Regions from separate parts of the Photobacterium sp. GB-1 genome, predicted to be linked through region 1. Evidence: riboswitches for the same ligand, from Rfam matches in the RefSeq annotation. Region 1 holds a riboswitch; each other region holds the start of a gene.

Evidence for each region. Region 1 has a riboswitch for thiamine pyrophosphate ahead of thiB (thiamine ABC transporter substrate binding subunit). Riboswitches for the same ligand answer to the same signal wherever they lie in the genome.
Region 2: linked by a shared signal. The riboswitch ahead of thiD (bifunctional hydroxymethylpyrimidine kinase/phosphomethylpyrimidine kinase) and the one ahead of thiB (thiamine ABC transporter substrate binding subunit) in region 1 are both predicted to bind thiamine pyrophosphate.
Region 3: linked by a shared signal. The riboswitch ahead of thiC (phosphomethylpyrimidine synthase ThiC) and the one ahead of thiB (thiamine ABC transporter substrate binding subunit) in region 1 are both predicted to bind thiamine pyrophosphate.

Annotation. Positions count from the first base shown of each region.
Region 1 covers NZ_PYOB01000013.1:69,993-77,786, forward strand. The annotation lists gene leuC (3-isopropylmalate dehydratase large subunit) at 1-663, shown strand, start outside; gene leuD (3-isopropylmalate dehydratase small subunit) at 679-1,281, shown strand; gene C9J45_RS13520 (DUF547 domain-containing protein) at 1,422-2,204, shown strand; TPP riboswitch at 2,232-2,345, shown strand; gene thiB (thiamine ABC transporter substrate binding subunit) at 2,459-3,448, shown strand; gene thiP (thiamine/thiamine pyrophosphate ABC transporter permease ThiP) at 3,461-5,071, shown strand; gene thiQ (thiamine ABC transporter ATP-binding protein) at 5,058-5,792, shown strand; gene C9J45_RS13540 (PhoH family protein) at 5,874-7,250, opposite strand; gene rapA (RNA polymerase-associated protein RapA) at 7,573-7,794, shown strand, end outside.
Region 2 covers NZ_PYOB01000028.1:14,706-22,499, forward strand. The annotation lists gene pbpC (penicillin-binding protein 1C) at 1-1,230, shown strand, start outside; gene C9J45_RS18935 (M66 family metalloprotease) at 1,386-4,646, shown strand; gene thiD (bifunctional hydroxymethylpyrimidine kinase/phosphomethylpyrimidine kinase) at 4,728-5,573, opposite strand; TPP riboswitch at 5,673-5,773, opposite strand; tRNA gene C9J45_RS18945 (tRNA-Val) at 6,040-6,116, opposite strand; tRNA gene C9J45_RS18950 (tRNA-Val) at 6,157-6,233, opposite strand; tRNA gene C9J45_RS18955 (tRNA-Val) at 6,274-6,350, opposite strand; tRNA gene C9J45_RS18960 (tRNA-Val) at 6,389-6,465, opposite strand; gene C9J45_RS18965 (DUF5062 family protein) at 6,685-6,945, opposite strand; gene C9J45_RS18970 (DUF3080 domain-containing protein) at 7,077-7,794, opposite strand, start outside.
Region 3 covers NZ_PYOB01000016.1:96-7,889, forward strand. The annotation lists rRNA gene rrf (5S ribosomal RNA) at 1-22, shown strand, start outside; tRNA gene C9J45_RS14640 (tRNA-Asp) at 88-164, shown strand; gene crcB (fluoride efflux transporter CrcB) at 382-765, opposite strand; gene C9J45_RS14650 (universal stress protein) at 971-1,393, shown strand; TPP riboswitch at 1,518-1,615, shown strand; gene thiC (phosphomethylpyrimidine synthase ThiC) at 1,734-3,653, shown strand; gene thiE (thiamine phosphate synthase) at 3,653-4,870, shown strand; gene C9J45_RS14665 (HesA/MoeB/ThiF family protein) at 4,860-5,645, shown strand; gene thiS (sulfur carrier protein ThiS) at 5,646-5,858, shown strand; gene C9J45_RS14675 (thiazole synthase) at 5,860-6,624, shown strand; gene thiH (2-iminoacetate synthase ThiH) at 6,634-7,746, shown strand.

The DNA.
Region 1 (7,794 bases):
AAAGGCGCAGACTTTGATGCCGCAGTAGAATACTGGACATCATTGAAATCCGATCCGAACGCCGAGTTTGATGCCGTTGTAACGCTCGATGCTAAAGACATAAAGCCGCAAGTGACATGGGGAACAAACCCAGGTCAAGTGATTGCCGTTGATGAGCCAATCCCTGCCCCTGAAAGCTTTAACGATCCCGTTGAAAAAGCCTCTGCAGAAAAAGCATTAGCTTACATGGGACTAGAAGCTGGCAAAGCCCTGTCTGATTTTGCCGTTGATAAAGTCTTTATTGGTTCATGCACTAACTCACGTATTGAAGATATGCGCGCAGCAGCAGCCATTGCCAAAGGGCGTAAAGTTGCCGCTAACGTACAAGCTTTAGTCGTTCCAGGCTCAGAGCAAGTGAAAGCACAAGCTGAAAAAGAAGGGCTTGATAAAATCTTCATTGAAGCAGGCTTCGAATGGCGACTACCCGGTTGTTCAATGTGTCTGGCAATGAATAACGATCGCTTAGGTCCCGGTGAGCGTTGTGCGTCAACCAGTAACCGTAACTTTGAAGGCCGTCAAGGTCGTGATGGGCGTACTCATCTAGTTAGCCCAGCCATGGCAGCAGCAGCGGCATGTGCCGGACATTTTGTTGATATTCGCCAACTAGATGCCGCATCGGTGTAACAAAAGGATTTGAACATGACAGGTTTTAAACAACACACAGGTTTAGTTGTACCGCTAGATACGGCAAATATTGATACCGATGCGATTATTCCAAAACAGTTTTTGCAGAAAGTAACTCGAACTGGATTTGGTAAGCACCTTTTCCATGATTGGCGTTTTCTAGATGATGCAGGCGAGCAGGCAAACCCTGACTTTATTATGAACGCCCCTCGCTACCAAGGCGCGAGTATTTTACTGGCGCGTGAAAACTTTGGTTGTGGCTCTTCTCGTGAACATGCACCGTGGGCGCTTGCTGATTACGGTATCCAAGTTATGATTGCGCCAAGCTTTGCCGATATTTTCTATGGTAACTCGATCAATAACCAAATGGTGCCCGTACGTCTCTCTGAGCAAGACGTTGACACTTTATTTAAGTATGTCGATGAAAATGAAGGCGCACAGATCACGGTTGATCTTGAAAAAATGATCGTCAGTGCGGATGGTAAAGAGTACACCTTTGAAATTGATGAATTCCGTCGTCACTGCCTATTAAATGGCTTAGACAATATCGGTTTGACACTGCAACACGAAGATAAAATTACAGACTTTGAAAACCGTATTCCTCGCTTCTTAGCGTAATCGTACATCATCTGAAATCGGACGCCCTGTTTAATATAAACAGGGCGTTTTTATTTAAAATATCAAAAAGATAATGAAATTAGCCAATACTTATTACGGTCTTAATCAATATTGTTACTTATTATATTAATAGGAAAAATATGCGTATTGTTATTGCCACTTGGCTGCTGTTATTCACTCTGCCGATCTTTGCTGCGCCAAAATCCGAACTCTGGTCATATTGGCAACCTCATGATCCTAAAAACACAAACAAGATCAGTCATCAAGATTGGCAGCAACTACTCGATAAATATCTTGTCATTCAACCGGATCAAACCTTATTTCGTTATAACCAAGTATCAAGTGCAGACAAACAAAAGCTAGCAACTTATATTAAGCGACTCAGTGCCCAAAATCCTCACCGTTATAATCGTGATGTTCAATTTGCCTATTGGGTTAATTTATATAACGCCCTAACCGTTCAATTAATTATTGATAATTACCCTGTAAAATCAATCACTAAATTGGGAGGTTTATTTAGCTTTGGACCATGGGATCAAACCATTATTACCATTAATAATAAAAAGCTAACTTTAAACGATATTGAACATCGGATCTTACGCCCTATCTGGCAAGATCCTAGGATCCACTACGCAGTCAACTGTGCCAGTCTTGGTTGTCCTGATTTACTGCCTAAAGCGTTTAATAGCGATCGATTAGACTCCCAGTTAGATCAAGCTGCAACACGTTTTATTAATAGTGAAAAAGCAATAAAAATAACAAAAAATGGCATCACACTGTCATCTATCTATGATTGGTATCAAACTGATTTTGGATCGTTAACTGAGTTACAACAACACCTTAATCATTATCGTATTACGCCTAACCTACAATTCACTCAGATCCATTACATCTATAATTGGCAACTTAATCAGAAGCTATAACTTCGATACAGTTGCAGGTACAATAGTTTGTTCTCATTGGGGAGCCATTTGGCTGAGATTGTTAGGCATACGTGCTTTATAGCAGGACCCATTGAACCTGAACCAGGTAATGCTGGCGTAGGAATTGAGATGCTCGAACATGCTTTCGAGCTCGCTGACCATTGCATGATGCAACAGCACTCAAACCTGTGCCGCTCTCTCTTTCAATTTTTGTCCCAAGGATGCAGGACATCTCGGAGCGCATAGTGAAAAAAATAAACACTCTTCTTCCCCTAATCTCTCTGTCATTAGTTGCAAGCTCAGCTTTCGCCTCAGACAATACTCTTAATGTTTATACCTACAGCTCCTTTGCTTCCGACTGGGGTCCTGGTCCTGTAGTAAAGAAAGCGTTTGAAAAACAATGTAATGGTTGTACGGTCAATTTTGTTTCTTTAGAAGATGGCGTATCGATTTTAAATCGCGTTCGTCTTGAAGGGAAAAACAGTAAAGCAGATGTGTTATTAGGGCTAGATAACAACCTAATGACAGAAGCGAAAAATACCGGCCTATTAGCAAAAAATGATGTTGATACCAGTAAGCTCACGCTTCCTAAAGGTTGGAGTGATGATACTTTCATCCCTTATGATTACGGCTATTTTGCCTTTGTGTATGACAGCGATAAACTGAAAAACCCACCAGCGAGTTTAGATGCTCTGATCAAAGATCAAAATATCAGCGTTATCTATCAAGATCCTCGTACTTCAACCCCTGGCCAAGGTCTAATGTTATGGATCAAATCGGTCTACGGTGATAAAGCCCCTGAAATGTGGCAGCAACTAGCGAAACACACCGTGACCGTCACTAAGGGTTGGTCTGAAGCCTATAACATGTTCTTAAAAGGCGAATCAGATATGGTGCTTTCATACACCACATCACCAGCCTATCACATCATTGCTGAAGACAAACACCAGTACAAAGCGGCTAACTTTAAAGAAGGCCATTATATGCAAGTTGAAGTGGCAGCGAAGATGAAAAATAGCCCACATCCAAAACTTGCCGATCAATTTATGCAATTTATTGTAAGTGATGCTTTTCAGTCACAAATTGCTACCCACAACTGGATGTATCCAGTAACAAAGCAAAGCCTACCGAAAGGTTTTGATGAACTCACCGTACCAAGCAAAGCACTTGAATTTAGTGCCGACGAAGTGGCAACACATCGCAAAGCCTGGATCCGAGAGTGGCAGCAAGCCCTCACTCAGTAATGGTTTAAGACTTTGAACAAACGCATTACCTTATTGCCCGGCATTATCAGTGCCGGGCTGATCACTTTTGTTGTTGTTGCCGCGCTCACCGCCTTAATCAGCCAAGCTAACGACTGGCAACTATCAACACTATGGCATGATCCTTATCTGCGACATGTAACAGGATTTAGCTTCTATCAAGCCATCTTGTCGACTCTATTTAGCATCATCCCAGCGATTCCCATTGCTTATGCACTCTCACGACGGCAGTTTGTAGGAAAAGCTCTGCTATTACGTTTATTTGCGATGACGCTCGTGATGCCCGTCTTGGTTGCTGTTTTTGGTTTATTATCGATTTATGGCAAAAGTGGATTGATCAGTCATAACCTAGAAATACTAGGCTTACCGCCATTAAACATTTACGGTTTAAGCGGGATCTTACTGGCGCACGTATTTTTAAACCTGCCACTGACCGTTCGTTTTCTACTGCAAAGCCTAGACGGTATCCCCGCAGAGCAACATCAGCTTGCGGCGCATTTAGGTATTACTGGCTGGAGTAAATTTCGCTTAATTGCATGGCCTCGACTACGCCAACAACTGCCGCATATCGCGGGTTTAGTCTTTATGTTGTGCTTTACCAGCTTTGCCGTGATCATGTCGCTTGGCGGTGGTCCTAAATCAACCACTATCGAGCTCGCCATATATCAAGCGTTGCGTTATGACTTTGATTTAGCGACAGGTGCGATTTTAGCCTTATGGCAAATGCTACTTTGCTGCTCATTAGTGCTTTTTACCCAACGTTTTGCTAAACCGCTTTCTACCCTAAACGGCTCTATCAGCAAAAAGGTAGTGAATTATAACGATACATGGCGCGCTAAATGTTGGGATGTATTCTGGATCATCAGTGCGTTAGTGTTTGTTATACCACCGATCATTGCCGTCTTTGTATCGGGTATTAACCATCAATTATTTAATATCTTAGAACAAAAGCAGTTATGGTCAGCAATCACTAACTCACTCCATATCGCACTATTTTCCTGCTTATTAGCATTTTGTCTTGGCGTCATGATCCTCATCACGAGTCGTAGCTTACGCTTAGCACGTAAAAAACTGGCTGCTGACGGGATTGAAATGATCGGCACAGTGATTTTAGTGACACCTGGGTTAGTGTTAAGTACTGGTATTTTTCTTTTACTGCGCCAATATACTGATGCTTACAGTGCTGCGTTTTGGGTTGTGGTCGGTGTTAATGCCCTAATGGCACTGCCCTATGTAATCAAAACATTAAGTCAACCAATGCTCCACCTCGCGCAGCAATATAATCCGTTATGTCGCAGTTTAGGGATGACGCATCTATCGCGATTACGTTTGGTTGAGTGGCGTGCGTTACGTGCCCCTATTGCCCAAGCTCTCGCTATTAGCTTTGTCTTATCTCTGGGGGATTTAGGTGCGATTGCATTATTTGGCAGTCAAGACTTTCAAACGCTGCCATTGTATTTATTTGAACTCATGGGCAGTTACCGAATGGATGCCGCTGCTGTTGCTGCACTGGTTTTACTGTTACTCAGCTTAGGTTTATTTAGTGCCGTCGAGTATCTTGTTGTTACTCGCCATCGCCAAGGAGCTCATCATGCTAAACATTAATCAACTCAACTATACCTACTTACCTCAACACAAAAATGAGGTTGCAATGACGTTGAGCTTTGATGTACAGCTTGAGCAGGGAGATATCGCCGCACTCATTGGCCCAAGTGGCGCAGGTAAAAGTACCTTATTAGCACTCATTGCTGGCTTTCTCGTCCCTGATAGCGGTGAGATCACCATTAATAGCAAATCTATCTGTCAGCTAGAGCCTGCACAACGTCCACTCTCGATGTTATTTCAAGAGCACAATTTATTTCCTCACCTCAGTGTGTTTGAAAATATTGCGTTAGGTATCAACCCAAACCTTAAACTTACCGCAGAGCAAAAACAGCGAGTAATTAACTCAGCGAAACAAGTGGGGATTGATACCTATCTTGAGCGTTTACCTGAGCAGCTTTCTGGCGGGCAACGTCAGCGAGTAGCATTAGCGCGATGTTTATTACGAGAGCGCCCTTTGCTACTGCTTGATGAACCATTTTCGGCCCTTGACCCTGCACTGCGTGCGGAGATGTTAAACCTCGTTAAGCAATTAGCCACAACCCGTAATATGACGGTATTGATGATCACTCATAGTCCTGAAGATGCCGAAAAAATTGCCAATAAATGTATTTTTATTAATGAAGGTACTATCAAAGCGGTAGGAGAAACCTGTGATGTTTTATCTAATCCCGTATTACCTGAGCTTAAAAACTATCTCGGTTTAACCCTACCAGAAACATAACCGCAGAATGCAATAAGTAACAATATAAACAAAAAAGCGAGCACCCAATGTGCTCGCTTTTCTTATTCTTCTTGCTAGTGATTAAAGATTTTCTTCGGCAAATTCCGCTAGACGGCTTCGAACCACCCCGTTGAGATAAATATTGGCGCTACCTTCAAAGTTTTTAAAGCGCTCAACAATATAGGTTAATCCCGAGGTCACTGGGGATAGATAGTTGGAATCAATTTGAGCAAGGTTACCCGAACACACAATTTTTGTGCCTTCACCACATCGGGTAATAATAGTTTTAATTTGTGACGCTGTTAAGTTTTGACATTCATCGAGTAAAACAAAGGCATTTTGAATAGAACGCCCACGCATAAAGTTAATCGATTTAAATTGAATATTGGCTTTATCAAAAATGTACTTCATTGAGCCATCAGTACAAACATCATGCTTATGAAGTGCTTCCATAGTATCGGTAACCGCTGCCAGCCATGGCATCATTTTTTCTTCTTCGGTACCCGGTAGGAAACCAATTGATTCGGCTATTTCGGGTGTATTACGAGTGACAATAATTTTGTCATACATCCCTTTTTCAATGACCTGCTCAAGTGCTGCAGCCATCGCTAAAATGGTTTTACCACAACCAGCAGGGCCCGTTAAGATCACTAAGTCAATCCGAGGATCAAGCATTGCATCAAGCGCCATCCCTTGATAAATATTTTTAGGATTAACGCCCCAAGCTTGTCGATGCATTAGTCGCTCTTGGCTAATGTCTTTAATGGTGACACTTTCATCATCAATACTTTGAATTCTAGCGGCAAAATCATTGCCTTCATCCAGTAAATATTGATTAACAAAGGGAGTTTCAAATAAGTTTTTAGGTAAGGTATGTAAGGTTGAACGACCTCTATTTTCCGACTGGCACTCAGCAACATTTTCCCAAAAATCGCCGTGATAGCGATGAAAGCCTTTGGTTAATAATGCGACATCATCAATCAACTGATCGGTACGATAATCATCAACATACAAGACGCCTGCACCTTTGGCACGCAGTCGCATGTTGATGTCTTTAGTCACTAATACCACAGAACGTGGTGCATGTTTTTGTTGCAGAAAGAGAACGCTATTAAGAATACGATTGTCACCCGCCTTATCACTAAAGGCATGGACGGTTTGTTTTACTTCATAGTCAGCAAAAATAGCAATAGTACCGCTATGAGTCACTTTGTCGTTGAAAGGAATACCAGCCGAAATTTGCTCTGGTGGTGCGTCGTGGAATATATCTTCAAGCGCACGTATCGCGACTCGAGCATCACGAGAAACATCACGCTTACTGTCTTTAATTCTGTCCAATTCTTCCAGAACCGTCATGGGAATAACCACGTCGTGTTCCTGAAAAGAAAAGAACGCCAGAGGTTCATGAAGCAGAATATTTGTATCAAGTACAAACAGTTTCCGTTCGGCGTCGTCCATAGGCACCTCCTTGGTAGTCTGGACAGCGATAATTAAGCTATCACTCTATTAGCTTACGTCAAAATTACCCATCTGGTTTAATTATGACGTCTTTCTTATTAAGCCCTCGGTAGATGAAAGTTTTATGATGATTTTACTGTGACCGATTTTCATCACTTTCACCGTGACCTTAATCACATCATGCAGTAACATGAGTCCCCTTTTTGAGCTATGCACAAATTTTAAATTCTAGCGTACACTTATCTTCAGTGTAGCTTATTAATACTTTGCACAGCTTATTGCAGTCTCTTTGATATCAAATAATTAGAAGGTTTCTACCACTATGCCATTTGCTTTGGGTCAACGTTGGATCAGTGATACAGAAAGTGATTTAGGTCTAGGTACCGTTGTCGCTCTTGAACCAAGAACGGTTACCTTGATGTTCCCCGCATCAGAAGAAAATCGCCTATATGCACGTAATGATGCCCCTGTTACCCGTGTCATGTTTAACGTTGGTGATGTGATTGAAAGCCATGAGGGTTGGTCACTAAAGGTAGAAGCGATC
Region 2 (7,794 bases), on a different contig from region 1:
AGCCGATTTTCTTATGTTGATATGGTGCAAGCGGTTCGATCACCAGGTTCAACGTTAAAACCATTCATTTATGGTACGGCTCTTGATCTTGGGATCATTCATTCTCAAAGTTTACTCAGTGATATTCCGTCATCGTTTTCAGGCTATAAGCCACAAAACTTAAATGGCAAATTTCAAGGCGCAGTGAGTATGAGTGAAGCATTAAAGCAGTCACTGAACATTCTTTTAATACAAGTTTTTAATAAAGAAACACCAGAGGTTTTTGATCAAAAACTGCAACAAGCTGGGATTCAATTACAGCATAAAAAATCAAATTTAGCGGTGGGATTAGGCGGGACAGGAACCAATTTAATTACACTGGCAGCTATGTACCGAACACTGGCAACGAATGGGCAATATCAGCCTTTACAACTGCTACAAAATGCCAAATCCGTTGTGAGTAAACCGCTCCTTTCACCGGCTTCAAGTTGGATTATTTTTAAAACACTGAGTGAAATAAGCGCGCCAGATAGAGTCGTACCATCGATAAGACGTCAAATTGCTTGGAAAACAGGAACTAGCTATGGTTATCGTGATTTTTGGTCGATAGGCGTTAGTCCAGATTTTACAGTTGGCGTGTGGATAGGTCGTCCAGACTCTAGCCCTGTTGTGGGTTATTTAGGCGCGACACAAGCCGCACCTATTATGTTTGATGCCTTTGATCAGTTACCCCGCGATCAACACCAACGAATAAAACCTAAAGACGTTGTGACAAAGACCATTTGTTGGCCGAGTGGGCGTGATAAGCAAATTACGCCTCGTGCACAATGTGTTTCGCAAAGAAAAGCCTATACCGTAAGAGGAATTACGCCACCCACGTTGGAAACTGATGGGCGTTTTTTACGTCCAAGTTTGGATACGGCTCAAACAACGTGGCCGAAACTTCTAGCAAACTGGCAACGGCAACGAGGGGGGATTTCAACGCCTAAAGGGAAAGATGATTCACATAAGGATAACGGAAATGTTGCGCCGTATATCAAGCAAATAGTGACAGGGCAGCATTACTATAAAGATCAATTAGACGTATTACCGCTACAAACGCTAGATGAAAACGTAAAGGTTGATTGGTATGTAAATAACCAACCATTTACTGGTAATGAAATTAAATTAGTGGATTACTCGGGTAAGGTGGGTATCACTGCTTGTATTAATGGAGTATGTGATAAACGTGAAATTGTTGTTCATCCGTAATCGAAAGCGTCAAGAAAACAGTGTTTATCAAGTGGTGTTTTTGACGGTTTATCTAATAATAAATTATTACAAATCAAATAGATAAATTAATTCTAAATTGTATTGTTATTGTTTATATTTCGCCAAATACATATTATTAACATTGTGCGAAAATAATGAAAAAGAAGTATTTAGTCAGCCTATTGCCAGTATTGCTTATGGCGCAATATGGACAAGCAGAAACAATCGGATCCACAGTACCAGAAACACTTTATTTTAATAAAAAAGCGTTGCCATCAGACACTCAAGGCACACTGCAAGGTAGTGTTAGTGTTGCTCAAAGCGTGATCATGCAAACGAGCAATAAGATTGAAAATGATCGCCAACCACATCTTGTTTCTCTTCGTCGTACATTGGTGCTGTTTGAACCTCACGCAGATATGTTAGAGCAAGACGAAGTTGTCACTGTTACTGCTAAAAATAAACAAAACGACGTGGTTTATCACACGGTGATGCGTCAACCACAACAGTTGCCACAAGTGGCGGGTAAGCTTGACAAGTATGTTGAGATAACGAAGCCATCGCAGTTCTCTCTAACTATTACTAGCAATAGCGATCTTCATGACATCTCTGGCGAAGCGGGTACAACACATTTTAAAGCACTACTTGATCAGCACGATACAGTTTTAGTTAAAACTGGAGATGGTCATTGGGCGGGGCATTTTATTTTGCCTGATGATAAAAGCTTTAATAATAAGAAGATCACCTTTATTTCAGATGCTGGCTACAACTCTCAAATTGAATATACACAAGGCAGAGATACGATCAGCCGTGGTAACCAATTTACCTATCAGAATATTGATGGTGTTTGGTATGGTGAGTCGGATATGGCAATCAGCCGAATTTCATATAGCGATAAAGCTTACTCTGCCGTACTTCCAGCAGAAGCCGTTAAACTGGGTTTAAGCTTAACTTTCACCAGTGGAAATAAGAAAGAAGGGACGGTTTCAGATATTAAGATCGGTGCTAATACCAGTATGATCTTAAATACAATCGATATTGGTTTATTAACAGAGCCAAGAGATCAATTTATCTTTATCGATGATCCAGAATTACACCGTCAATATTTCCAAAGTCTTCAGATCAGTAAATTGATCGTTAACCCTTATGAAGCCGTGCATCTTAAAGAGATCATTTTGCCTGATGGTCGCTTACTTCAAGGTGTTGATCCTAGTGATGCAGACGGTTACGGCAGTGATTCACATTACCGTATTGCACGTGAACTGATCTCTTCAGGTATTAACAGTGCTAACTATGGTGTGAATTCATCAAAAGTACGTCCTGCAAGTCAGTGGAACATTGAAGCGCCATACCATGCAACGCAAGTGACTGTGAATAACTCAATTGGTAATTATACTGATGGTTTAATTGCACACGGTATGTTGGGCTCTTACGCAGGTGTAGCTTCTGTCGTGAGTTCAACGGGTAACGAATTTAGTCATGAAGTAGGTCACGAATTAGGAGTCGGTGCACATTATCCTGGTGGCTTTACGGGAGCAATTCACAAAAGTTCTACTGAAGTGAACTCTACATGGGGGTGGGATGTTTATAAAAATATCTTTATTCCTAATTTCACTAAAGGGGTGACGAATCAAGAGTCATGCTACGAAGGGGAATGTGTTGCACCTTTTGAAGGACACAGTTTTGGTTTTGGTACCATGTCTGGCGGTCAACCGCTTTACCCTAAATACAATGCATACACATTACATGCACCGTATGAGCTGAGTGTGTTTCAAGATTTCGTAGAAAATAAAGCGAATTTTGATCCAGAGTCCCCAACAGGTTATAGCAAGTGGGATCATGTAGAACAAGTGATGAAGCCATGGACGCATTCAGTGGTTGATGATTTAGCGATCTCTGTTGTTGTTAGTCCGAATGAAAGCTTAGGGCCTGATGAATTTGGTCCAGAAAGTCACAAGTTTTATGAGCTATTTGAAAAAAATGATCTTGTTTATGTCTTAGTGAAAAACCACGCATGGATTGGTAATGTTCACCTGCCAAGCGATATAGCGTTTGAAGGTAAAACAGCACTTGTTCAAGTGACATCGCTATGGAATACCAATATTCATTATAATGATCAAAGTTTTACATTAGAGCGTGACAAAAAATATGCGTTCACTTACGCCAATGGACAGTGGGTATTAGAAGAAAACTCAACACTGGGCGGTAATATTGATCTTATCCCATACAAGCAAGGCGTACAGGTAACAACCTTGGTAGGGTATTACGATCCACAGAAAACACTACCAAGCTACATCTACCCAGCTCTGCATGGTGCATACGGTAATGTTTACCTTGATAACTTCACGGCTTCAACATGTCAGTTGGATGTGTTGACGCAAAACGGTGGCACCAAAACGTTTAACCTGTATAACCGTCGTTTGCAAGATGGTCACATGAACCGTTTTCACATCAATATTGAAAGTGCACTGAAACCATACCGCGCAGAAGTTAGCTGTGGTGGTGAAGTATTAAATACAATGGATATAGTGCCGGCAAAAGCGTCGTTAAAAGCAAGTATTGTGACAACGGAGGCAGGAAAAGCACCCGTTATCACAGGTGTTGACGATATTGTTGTTGCACATGGTGATTTATTTGCGCCACTTGCAGGAGTAACAGCGACAGATGATTACGATGGTGATGTCACTGCCTCTATCGTGGTTGAAGGTACTGTTGATACCAATAAAGTGGGTCATTACACGCTAACTTACAAAGCTTATGACAGTGCTTTAAGTGAATCTGTTGTTGCGCGTAAAGTTGAAGTGTTTAGTGCAAAACCTGTGTTAGAAGGGATTAGCGATACGACTATTCAACTCGGTGATACCTTTGATGCAAAAACAGGTATTACCGCAAAAGATGCAGAAGATGGCGACATAACGGCCAATATTATTATCAAAGGTGAAGTCAATACGAGCCTAGCTGGTAACTACACTTTGAATTACCGTATTACTGACAGCGCACAACAAACCACAGAAGCGCAACGTGTTGTGACGGTTGAAGGTAGCGCAGTGTGCGAAAACACATGGAGTGCACAAAGTATTTATGTTGCAGGAGATGAAGTCAGCCACAACGGTGTGGTATGGCTAGCAGGTTGGTGGACAAAAGGTGAAGAGCCGGGAACAACGGGTGAGTGGGGTGTTTGGAAACAAATTGCAACCGAAGGTTGTACCTCAGTCAAACCAGAAGTGACGCCACCTGCGCCGGGAGAATATCCAACGTATCAAGCGGGCACAGTTTACCAACAAGGGGATATTGTTCGTGCTAGCGATGAGCAGTTATATCAATGTAAACCGTGGCCTAATTCAGGTTGGTGCTCAAGTGCTTCTTATGCCCCAGCAAGCAGTGCTTATTGGCAAGATGCTTGGACAAAACTGTAATCACATAATATTTACTATATAAATCAAAGCGGTGAGTAAAATCACCGCTTTTTTATATCAGGCTATATGATATTCCACTTATTACGCTCTATTTGGATCATGAGTGAAAAAATGATTCACAGGGCCATGACCACGACCAATATTGAGCTGATCAGCGGCTGAAATGGCAGAGGTAATATATTCTTTGCCACGCTGTGTTGCTTGTTCGATCGAATGACCTTGAGCAAGGTAAGAAGCAATAGCTGAAGAGAGGGTACAGCCAGTACCATGGGTATTGTGGGTATCAATACGTTTTGTTTTTAGCTCGATAATATCGTCACTTAATATCAATAAATCATTACTTTCTGAATCACTTTCTAGGTGCCCACCTTTAAGCAGTATGGCTTTTGTTTGTATGTCACGCAGTTTGCTGACTAATCCCAACATATCTGTATGATTGTGTGGGATCTCGCTGTTTGTCAGCGCAGCGGCTTCAGGTAAATTAGGCGTGATGAGATCAGCTAATGGAAGTAGTTTTTGTTTTAATGTACTAATGGCTGACTGTTGTAATAATAAGTCACCACTGGTGGCAACCATAACGGGATCAATCACAAGATAGCGTGGCTTGTACTCTTTTATTTTGTTCGCAACTAGCGTGATGATGTCACTATCGGCAAGCATGCCTATTTTAACGGCTTGAATGTTGAGATCGGTAAAAACAGCATCTAACTGTTGTTCTATCATCACAAGAGGAATAGGAAGAATACCACTAACACCTTGGGTGTTTTGCGCCGTAATTGCAGTGATCACCGAACAAGCATAGCCACCAGTTGCTGAAATAGCTTTGATATCGGCTTGAATACCCGCGCCACCACTACTGTCAGAGCCAGCAATAGTTAAAACGATAGGCGTTGTAACATGGGATGTATTATTGGTGTGTGATGACATAACAGATTCCTAATTACGCGTTAGGAACCGGTGCCAAGTCTGAAAGGATCGGTTGATGTGAAGTGATGAGATCCAGTGATAACTTGGCTAAACAATACGAATATTGTTTATTTAGTTCCCTCCGCCAGTGTTAACTGGTTCAGGTTCAACGGGTCCCACTTAAATTGTGATCTCAGCATAATGCCCCCCGACTAACTCTCAAATCCTAATAGATAAACGTTTTGTTGTCACGTACTTATAAAATAAGGGGTTACATCAGCTTATAACCGAAAATGTACTCGTATGAGGTATTGTGTTTTGAATACATAAATTACGTGGTTTGGTTTACTTTTTAGTTATGAAATAGCGGTGGAAAGTCGGCGTTGTTTTAGTGGGTAATAACGAAATGGGAACAAGTTTAAAAAAGAATAGACTTTATATTTGAGGACAAAAAAACCTGCTTTTAAGCAGGCTTTTTGTTTAAATTTGGTGCGTCTGAGTGGACTCGAACCACCGACCCCTACCATGTCAAGGTAGTACTCTAACCAGCTGAGCTACAGACGCAAATCGTGTTAATTAATGATTACTGGTTTAAATCATTAATTGGTACGAACGAGTGGACTCGAACCACCGACCTCTACCATGTCAAGGTAGCGCTCTAACCAGCTGAGCTACGCTCGTATAAGATGAACTGATTAAGTGTGAATCACTTCATAATATTTGGTGCGTCTGAGTGGACTCGAACCACCGACCCCTACCATGTCAAGGTAGTACTCTAACCAGCTGAGCTACAGACGCAAATTGTATATTTATGATTTCTGGTTTTAATCATAAATTGGTACGAACGAGTGGACTCGAACCACCGACCTCTACCATGTCAAGGTAGCGCTCTAACCAGCTGAGCTACGCTCGTAATATGTTCTACTGAACGACAAGCATATTAGCGAGTCACTTGTAACGAGGCAAGTATTAAAGTTGGATTTTTTAGTAAATTCAGTGCGTTTGCTTGCACAATAGCCAGTTTTAATAAAATTATGGTGATGAAATAGTCGAAGTCATATTTTTAAGTAGGGCATTGCCAATTAAATGTAATGTGTAGCGCAACAGAATGTGCGCTACACAAGCAGATAGGTTAGTTTAAAAGTTCGTGATCGGGCGGAAGTAAGCGGCTGATCCATAAAACCAGCTTATGTTTCATATGAACGCCGTCCTCTTGATCCACGGCAAGAGGAGTGATTTGTTTACAATCAACCAGTAAGCGATAAATACACTCAACACGGTCGGTAGAGCCAACACTGCGGTCTAAATCGCCAAAACCTTGTTTTTTCGCGAATGCAAAGCCTATTTCTAATGCTTTTTTGAGAAGTTTTGCTTCATTCTTGGTTTTCTTCATGCGTATCTCCTATATCCCTTAGCGAAAATATATACAAATTTATTGTCTTCGCGACTGTAGAAGCTGAGTTTAAATTTTAGTTTAAAGCTCAAATTTTTGAAGCAAAGTTATTCTATCAAATTAGAATAAAGTTATTGTCCAACTTTGAATTTACATTGTTTAAACAGACGTTGCCAGAATTTAACGTGCGCTAATGTGGCTTCATGAAATTGCTGATACAGATCGCCATCAACATAGAATGCTATATAGGTTTGCATCGGTGAGGAGAGGTGAATATTCGGTTGATTCAATTGTTGAAGTATCTGCTGTAAAACGGGCTGTATTTGTCGATATTGTGAATCAAGTGTTGATAAATAAGGCTGGATAGTTGGAACATAAAACTTATAGAAAACATTACGAAGATATTGTGCTTTTTGCTGATTCATATTTTTGCCACACAAAATTGCATCTTGTGACTGAGTAAGTTGTTCTGTAATTGTGTTCAGCAATGTTGTGGTGCGCTGCATTGAATAGAAAAGATCACCAATATATCGGCTATTATAAATTTGTTGTTGGTGCTCAAAAAGATCCTGATATTTATCCTTGTTAGAATAAGGTGCAGTGATGTTATTTGAGCGTTTGATGCTATTTGAAAGTAAATTATTGATATAGCTAAATGCGCTTAGGCTAGCGTTAAATTGAGTGGTTTGATTACTTTCAAGTAGATGATGGCCTAGCGTTAACTGTTTACGCCATTCTTCTCCAGTAAAAAGCGTGTTCCAAAAAACCAATGGGAGCTGCTGTTTCTTTTGCTGATAAATAGGTGCTAGCTCGGTTAATAAATCAGAGTCTTTAGGCAGTGTTTCTAAA
Region 3 (7,794 bases), on a different contig from region 1:
TGAGAGTAGGACATCGCCAGGCTTCAAATTTAAGATACTTGTTCTGAACGATAGGTATCGGATAAAACGAAAGTTTTATCTCCGTGTGGAGCGGTAGTTCAGTTGGTTAGAATACCGGCCTGTCACGCCGGGGGTCGCGGGTTCGAGTCCCGTCCGCTCCGCCACTTTATTAAAGAAACCTGAATCGAAAGATTCAGGTTTTTTTTTCGTCTGAAGATAAGTGCTATAAACATAGCTAAGAAATATATAGCGTTACTTAGAATTTTAATCTAAATAGAGTAATGAATTACTTGTTGTTCTTCTTCATTAGCATAAAGTGATGACTCGTTTAATTTAGATATAAAAAAACCGCCATGCAGGCGGTTTTTTATCGGTTATCTATTAACTTTTCATCATAAGCTGGTAGCCAACATAACAAGCAGCAATGCTGACAATAACGTTAAGTAAAATGTTTAAGCCTGCTTTGAAAAATTCACCTTGTTGCATCAAGACAACATTGTCCATTGAGAACGTGGAGAATGTTGTTAGTGCGCCTAGGAAGCCTAAACCGATAATAGGTCGCCATGGTGCAGCTTCAATCATTCCTTGATTAAGTGCTGACATCAATAGCCCCATGATCAAGGAGCCCAGCACGTTTACGGTTAAAGTACCGTATGGGAAGCCACGGCCAAATAGCATTACGCATAGCTCAGAAATGAGGTATCTTGAGCAGGCGCCGAATGCACCACCAAGCGCGATGAATCCTAGTAATAAATATTGGCTCATTGGGATCTCGTTTATATTTTTAGGTAATGATAGAAAGCGCTCATGATAATCGCTAGCGAGAAAAGTGAGAACTCTCCAAAAATGCAATCATTGATTTAAGTTAATATTAAATAGTCAGCGTAATACTTAGTTGTATAGCTATATTTATAGCATCATAATCATAAATAATGAATTTACTATGAGCCTTAGCTCAAGGAGGCTAGGTATGTCGCTTTACCAAACAGTGTTATTAGCGGTTAATCCTGAAGATAAAAATGCGCATAAATTGATGGTGAAAGCTGGCGTTATCGCTGAGCAAAATCACGCTGATTTACATGTTGCTTATGTTGAGCCAGGGATCGGAAACGTAAGTTTTATTGATGTGGAAGTTGAGCTACAAGAAGAGCATGATGCGATTGCAAAAAAACGCATGAAAGAGTTATCTGATTTAATTACAGCTTCTTCTCATAAAGTTAAAGCGATACATACTGCAGATGGCGATGTTTCAAAGCATATAGAGGCTTTAGCAAAAGAACTGAATGCTAGCCTAGTGATCACCGGTTACCATAAATCGACTTTTCACTTGTTTGGTGATTTAAGTGATTCTTTGGCTAATCACCTAGGTTGTGATGTATTAATTTCACAGTAACAACGAATAAAATATGCAATGTAATAATAAGCCGTGTTGATGCACGGCTTTTTGTTGTTTGTCACTTTTTATTATTTTTCTCAGTATAAAGGTTGTTGCACTATAACGGCTTCTTTATACTCATTGCTACTTGTCGGAGTGCCATATGGCTGAGACCGCATTGCGGGATCCGTTGAACCTGATCAGGCTAATACCTGCGAAGGGAACGAGAGAATGTCTTCTGCTACATATCTTAAGGGATCACTGTATGCATCTGCATAGCTGTACTTAGGTACACACCTCTTGTTTACGCCCATCCGCCAAGCATTTTCCCCTACATTGAAAAATCAAGGAAACTGCTATGTCGAATCGCAAGCAAGCGAGACTGGAAGCGAAACAATTTATTGAATCATTAACAGCACAACCATACCCGAACTCACAGAAAGTGTATGTTCAAGGTAGCCGTCCTGATGTGCTTGTTCCTATGCGTGAAATCACTTTAGCTGATAGCTTGGTTGGTGGCGGTAAAGATAATCCTATCTTTGAGCCTAACGAGCCTATTCGCGTTTACGACACTTCTGGTTTTTACACTGATCCTGAAAAAAACATCGATATCTATAATGGCTTGCCGTTAGTGCGTGAGCAATGGATCGCAGAGCGTGACGATACTGAATTACTAGAAGGGTTAAGCTCTGAGTATGCCAATGAACGTTTAGATGATAAGACGCTTGATGAGTTACGTTTTGCGGAACGTGCGCGTATTCGTTGTGCAAAAGCTGGGCGTTGTGTGACGCAATTACATTATGCGCGCCAAGGTATTATTACGCCTGAGATGGAATATATCGCGATCCGTGAAAATATGGGTCGTGCGAAATACCGTGATGAAGTATTAAACCAACAACATCCAGGTGTGAGCTTTGGTGCTAATTTACCAAAAGAAATTACGCCTGAGTTTGTGCGTAAAGAAGTGGCTGAAGGCCGAGCAATTATTCCTGCCAACATTAACCATCCTGAAACTGAGCCAATGATCATTGGCCGTAATTTCCTTGTTAAAGTGAATGCCAATATTGGTAACTCAGCGGTGAGTTCATCGATTGAAGAAGAAGTTGAAAAACTTGTCTGGTCGACCCGTTGGGGTGGCGATACGGTAATGGATTTATCAACTGGTCGAAATATTCACGAAACGCGTGAATGGATCATCCGTAATAGCCCTGTTCCGATTGGTACTGTACCTATGTACCAAGCACTTGAAAAAGTAAATGGTGTGGCTGAGAACCTTAACTGGGAAGTGTTCCGTGACACATTACTAGAGCAAGCTGAGCAAGGGGTGGATTACTTCACTATCCATGCTGGCGTACTGCTTCGTTATGTACCTATGACGGCGAAACGTGTAACCGGTATTGTATCGCGTGGCGGCTCTATCATGGCGAAGTGGTGTTTGGCACACCATAAAGAAAGCTTCCTCTATCAGCACTTCCGTGAGATTTGTGAGATCTGTGCGCAATACGATATTTCACTATCACTGGGCGATGGCTTGCGTCCAGGTTCTGTAGCCGATGCTAATGATGAAGCCCAGTTTAGTGAACTACGCACATTAGGTGAGTTAACTAAAATTGCATGGGAATACGATGTGCAGGTCATGATTGAAGGCCCCGGTCACGTACCCATGCACATGATTAAAGAAAACATGGAAGAGCAGCTAGAGCATTGTCATGAAGCGCCATTCTATACCTTAGGCCCACTGACGACAGACATCGCACCGGGTTATGATCATATTACATCGGGTATTGGTGCGGCGATGATTGGCTGGTATGGCTGTGCAATGCTTTGTTATGTGACACCCAAAGAACACTTAGGCTTGCCTAATAAAGACGATGTAAAAGTCGGTCTTATCACTTATAAACTCTGTGCCCATGCTGCTGATTTAGCAAAAGGCCACCCTGGTGCACAAGTGCGCGATAATGCCTTATCTAAAGCGCGTTTTGAATTCCGTTGGGAAGATCAATTTAATCTCGGTCTTGACCCTGAAACGGCGCGTGCCTATCACGATGAAACTCTCCCTCAAGAGTCAGGCAAAGTTGCCCATTTCTGTTCAATGTGTGGCCCTAAATTCTGTTCAATGAAGATATCTCAAGAAGTACGAGATTACGCTAAGGGGTTAGAAGACTCAGAAATCGCGATCAAGCTATTAGATGATCCACTTGAAGGCATGCAGCAAAAAGCACAAGAGTTTCGATCTAAAGGTAGTGAGTTATATCACTTAGCTAAAGAGGAAAGCTAATGAGCACCTTAAGCTTACCAAAGGTCTTATCGTCTCTGGTGATGCATATTGAGCCATTATTAGCCTCTGCTGCAGAGTATCAGTTAGGTGAGCAAGTCACGTTAATACCATCAAGCCAAGAGTGGATAGAGGTATCGACGCCCTCTTGCGTTAAACGAGTGGGCTTTGAACAAGCCTGCTCCACCCAGCTAATTGATTATGTATTTCAAGATCAATGGATGCCTTCAGAGGTAGATCTTTCGTTGATCAAAGCGCAAATACTGAAACGATCTAACGTTGTGGTATGTGGTTTACCAGTCAATGGTGGTTATCTTGATCTTTGGCATCATAATGGTGACGTTCGTGGTTGTTTCAGTGTTGAGCTTGGTAATGCGACTCAACAGAGAGCGATGTTATTGGTGGCACTCGCGCTTGATTACCCCTTAGAAGATGCTCTAGTTCTGGCAAGGGCGTATGCCCAGTCAATGCAGATGGGCATTTGGCCAACCGAGCGTGAGGCTTTCCCTGACATCGTTTGTGCTAATTTTTCAAAGCTGTTAGATATTGGTTGGCAAGATCAATGTCAGCCAGTTGAAGCTTTTGCAGCTGTTGATAGTGAAAAACTGAAGTTATATCCGGTGGTGGATTCCGTCCAATGGGTTAAGCAGTTACTTGAATTGGATGTGAAAACCACTCAGCTGCGGATCAAAGATCCGAATGCACAAGGTTTGAAGCAAGATGTTGCTCATGCTATTGCGTTAGGTCTGCAGGCAAATGCGCAGGTCTTTATTAATGACTATTGGCAACTGGCTATTGAGCATGGTGCTTTTGGGGTGCATTTGGGACAAGAAGATTTAGCGGTCGCTGATCTCAATGCCATTCAACAAGCGAATCTTCGCTTAGGGATCTCAACCCATGGGTATTACGAGATATTACGTGCGATGGCATTTAATCCCAGTTATATCGCCCTTGGTCATATTTACCCAACCACAACCAAGCAAATGCCGTCATTACCGCAAGGCGTTCACCGCTTAAAGCTGTATCAACAATTGATTGGCAATACGTTTCCAACAGTGGCAATTGGGGGGATTGATTTATCTCGTGTGCCCGTCGTTTGGAAAACAGGAGTAAGTAGTGTTGCGGTGGTACGCGCGATCACCCAGTCAAGTGAGCCTGCGATTGCCGTCGAACAACTCAATCAATGCTTATCTGAGCGGGAGGTGAAGGATGACAACTGACAGACTCTCTGATACTGCTTTTATTCGATATAACCGACAAATCATGCTGGAAGAGATGGGAGAGCAGGGGCAACTTGCACTTAACAATGCCAAGGTATTGATCGTCGGTGCGGGAGGTTTAGGCTCAGCTGCTGCAATGTATCTAGCGGCTGCGGGTGTTGGGTTACTGGTGATTGCTGATGATGATGAGGTTGAGAGTTCGAACTTGCAGCGTCAGGTGATTTATCGAGAAACCGATGTGTCACTCAATAAAGCGCAAGCAGCCTGTGATCAGCTTTTAGCATTGAACCCATTGGTACGAACGCGTGCAGTAAAAGCCAAGCTTGCAGGTTTTCAACTCGTAATGGAAGTACAACAGGCCGATATTGTACTTGATTGCAGTGACAACTGGGCTACCCGTTATGCGGTCAATCAAGCTTGTTATCAGCATCAAACACCACTGATTGCCGGTGCGTCGATAGGTTGGCAAGGACAGTTACTGGCGTTTGATTTCAGGCAGGCCTCACCGTGTTATCAATGTGTGTTTCCATTTAGTACTGAAGCGTCACCACAAGATAAAAATTGTCGTAGTAACGGCGTGATGGGGCCTGTTGTTGGCACTATTGGAACGTTACAAGCGCTTAATGCGATCAAAGCTATCGCAGGTGTTGGTGAAGTTGGGTTTGGTTTGCTACAGCAATTTAATGGCTTAACAGGAAAATGGCAGCAGGTATCAATCGATGCTGATTCTGGTTGCCCTGTGTGTGGTCAGCAAGATCAAAGAGAGGTTGTGTAAATGGCTACCATGATAAGTATCTGGTTGAACGATGAATCTATGTCTTGCGAGGCTGAGCAAACCGTTCATCAATTTGTTAAGCAGTTAGATTTACCCATACAAGGTACTGCGGTCGCGATAAATCAGCGCATTGTTGGAGCCAGTGAGTGGTCGACAACCGTCATTGCTGATGGCGATCAGATCGCGTTATTTCAAGCGATAGCTGGAGGTTAATATGTTGACTATTGCAGATAAAACATTCACATCGAGACTGTTTACCGGAACAGGTAAATACGCCAATCGTGATGTTATGGCAGAATCGATTTTAGCGACAGGCTCTGAGCTCGTGACTATGGCACTAAAGCGGGTCAATATCGCTGAGCGTGATGACGATATCTTAGCACCATTGATCCAAGCAGGAGTGAACTTACTGCCTAATACGTCAGGGGCGAAAAATGCCAAAGAAGCGATCTTTGCCGCGCAGTTAGCCCGAGAAGCATTGGGGACGAATTGGCTAAAATTAGAAATTCACCCTGATCCAAAATACCTGATGCCTGATCCGATTGAAACGCTAAAAGCGGCTGAGCAATTGGTAAAAGAAGGGTTTGTCGTACTGCCTTACTGTCATGCCGATCCTGTGCTTTGTAAGCGATTAGAAGATGTGGGTTGCGCTGCCGTGATGCCATTAGGTGCGCCGATTGGCTCGAATAAAGGGGTCGCTTCTCGCGATTTTCTTCGCATTATTATCGATCAGGCGCAAGTACCTGTGGTGGTGGATGCGGGCATTGGGGCACCTTCTCATGCCGCAGAAGCGATGGAAATGGGGGCTGATGCGGTATTGGTCAATACTGCCATCGCAGCGGCAAGTGATCCGATTGCAATGGGGCGTGCATTTAAATTGGCCGTGGAAAGTGGTCGTATGGCCTATGAAGCGGGTCTTGCAGGTAAGGTGAACCATGCAATTGCATCAAGTCCATTAACGGCATTTCTTAACGATTAAGGAGCCAACATGAGCTTTGTGGATGTTTGGCAACAAATGGATTGGGATGATATCCGTTTGTCGATTTATGCTAAAACGGCTACCGATGTTGAGCGTGCTTTAGGAAAATCAACGCTGGATCTAGAGGATTTCAAAGCCTTAATTTCCCCTGCGGCTGAACCTTACTTAGAGCAAATGGCACAACTCTCTGCGATGCTAACACGTCAGCGGTTTGGTCATACCATGAGTTTTTATGTGCCGTTATACCTTTCGAATCTGTGTGCCAATGCGTGTACCTATTGTGGTTTTTCGATGGAAAATCGCATTAAGCGCCGTACCTTGGGTGAACAAGAAATAGAGCGAGAGTGTGAGGCAATAAAAGCGCTAAATTTTGATAGTGTGTTACTGGTCACTGGCGAGCATCAAACTAAAGTTGGTATGAATTACTTTCGTGATGCGATCCCTCAAATCAAACAGCACTTCAGTTATTTGGCAATGGAAGTACAGCCACTAGAGCAAGATGAGTATCAAGAGCTGCGACAACTTGGTTTAGATGCGGTGATGGTGTATCAAGAAACTTATAATGCGCCAACCTATGCGAAGCATCATTTGCGAGGCAATAAAACCAATTTTGAATACCGCTTAGCGACACCAGATCGGTTAGCAAAAGCCGGAATAGACAAGATTGGGATCGGTGCTTTGATTGGTATGGAAGAATGGCGCACGGATTGTTTTTTTGTTGCCAGTCATTTGGCTTATCTTGAGCGGACGTATTGGCAAAGCCGCTATTCGATTTCATTCCCACGTTTAAGACCCTGTACTGGTGGATTAGAGCCTAAATCGGTGATGACGGATCGCCAACTGGTGCAATTGATTTGTGCTTATCGGTTGTTTAATCCTGAAGTTGAGCTGTCGTTATCGACTCGAGAATCACCGCATTTTCGCGATAACGTATTGCCTTTGGGGATCACTAGTATGTCGGCGGGCTCTAAAACCCAACCGGGCGGATACGCCGATGACTCGCCAGAGCTAGAACAGTTTGCGATCAGTGATGAACGCTCGGTCGCAGATGTCGCTACAGCGGTCAAGCAAAAGGGATTTGAAGTAGTGTGGAAAGATTGGCACCCCGCCTATTCCGGATAATAAAAAGCCAGTACGTGATGCGTACTGGCTTTTCTTTTTCTTATCTAA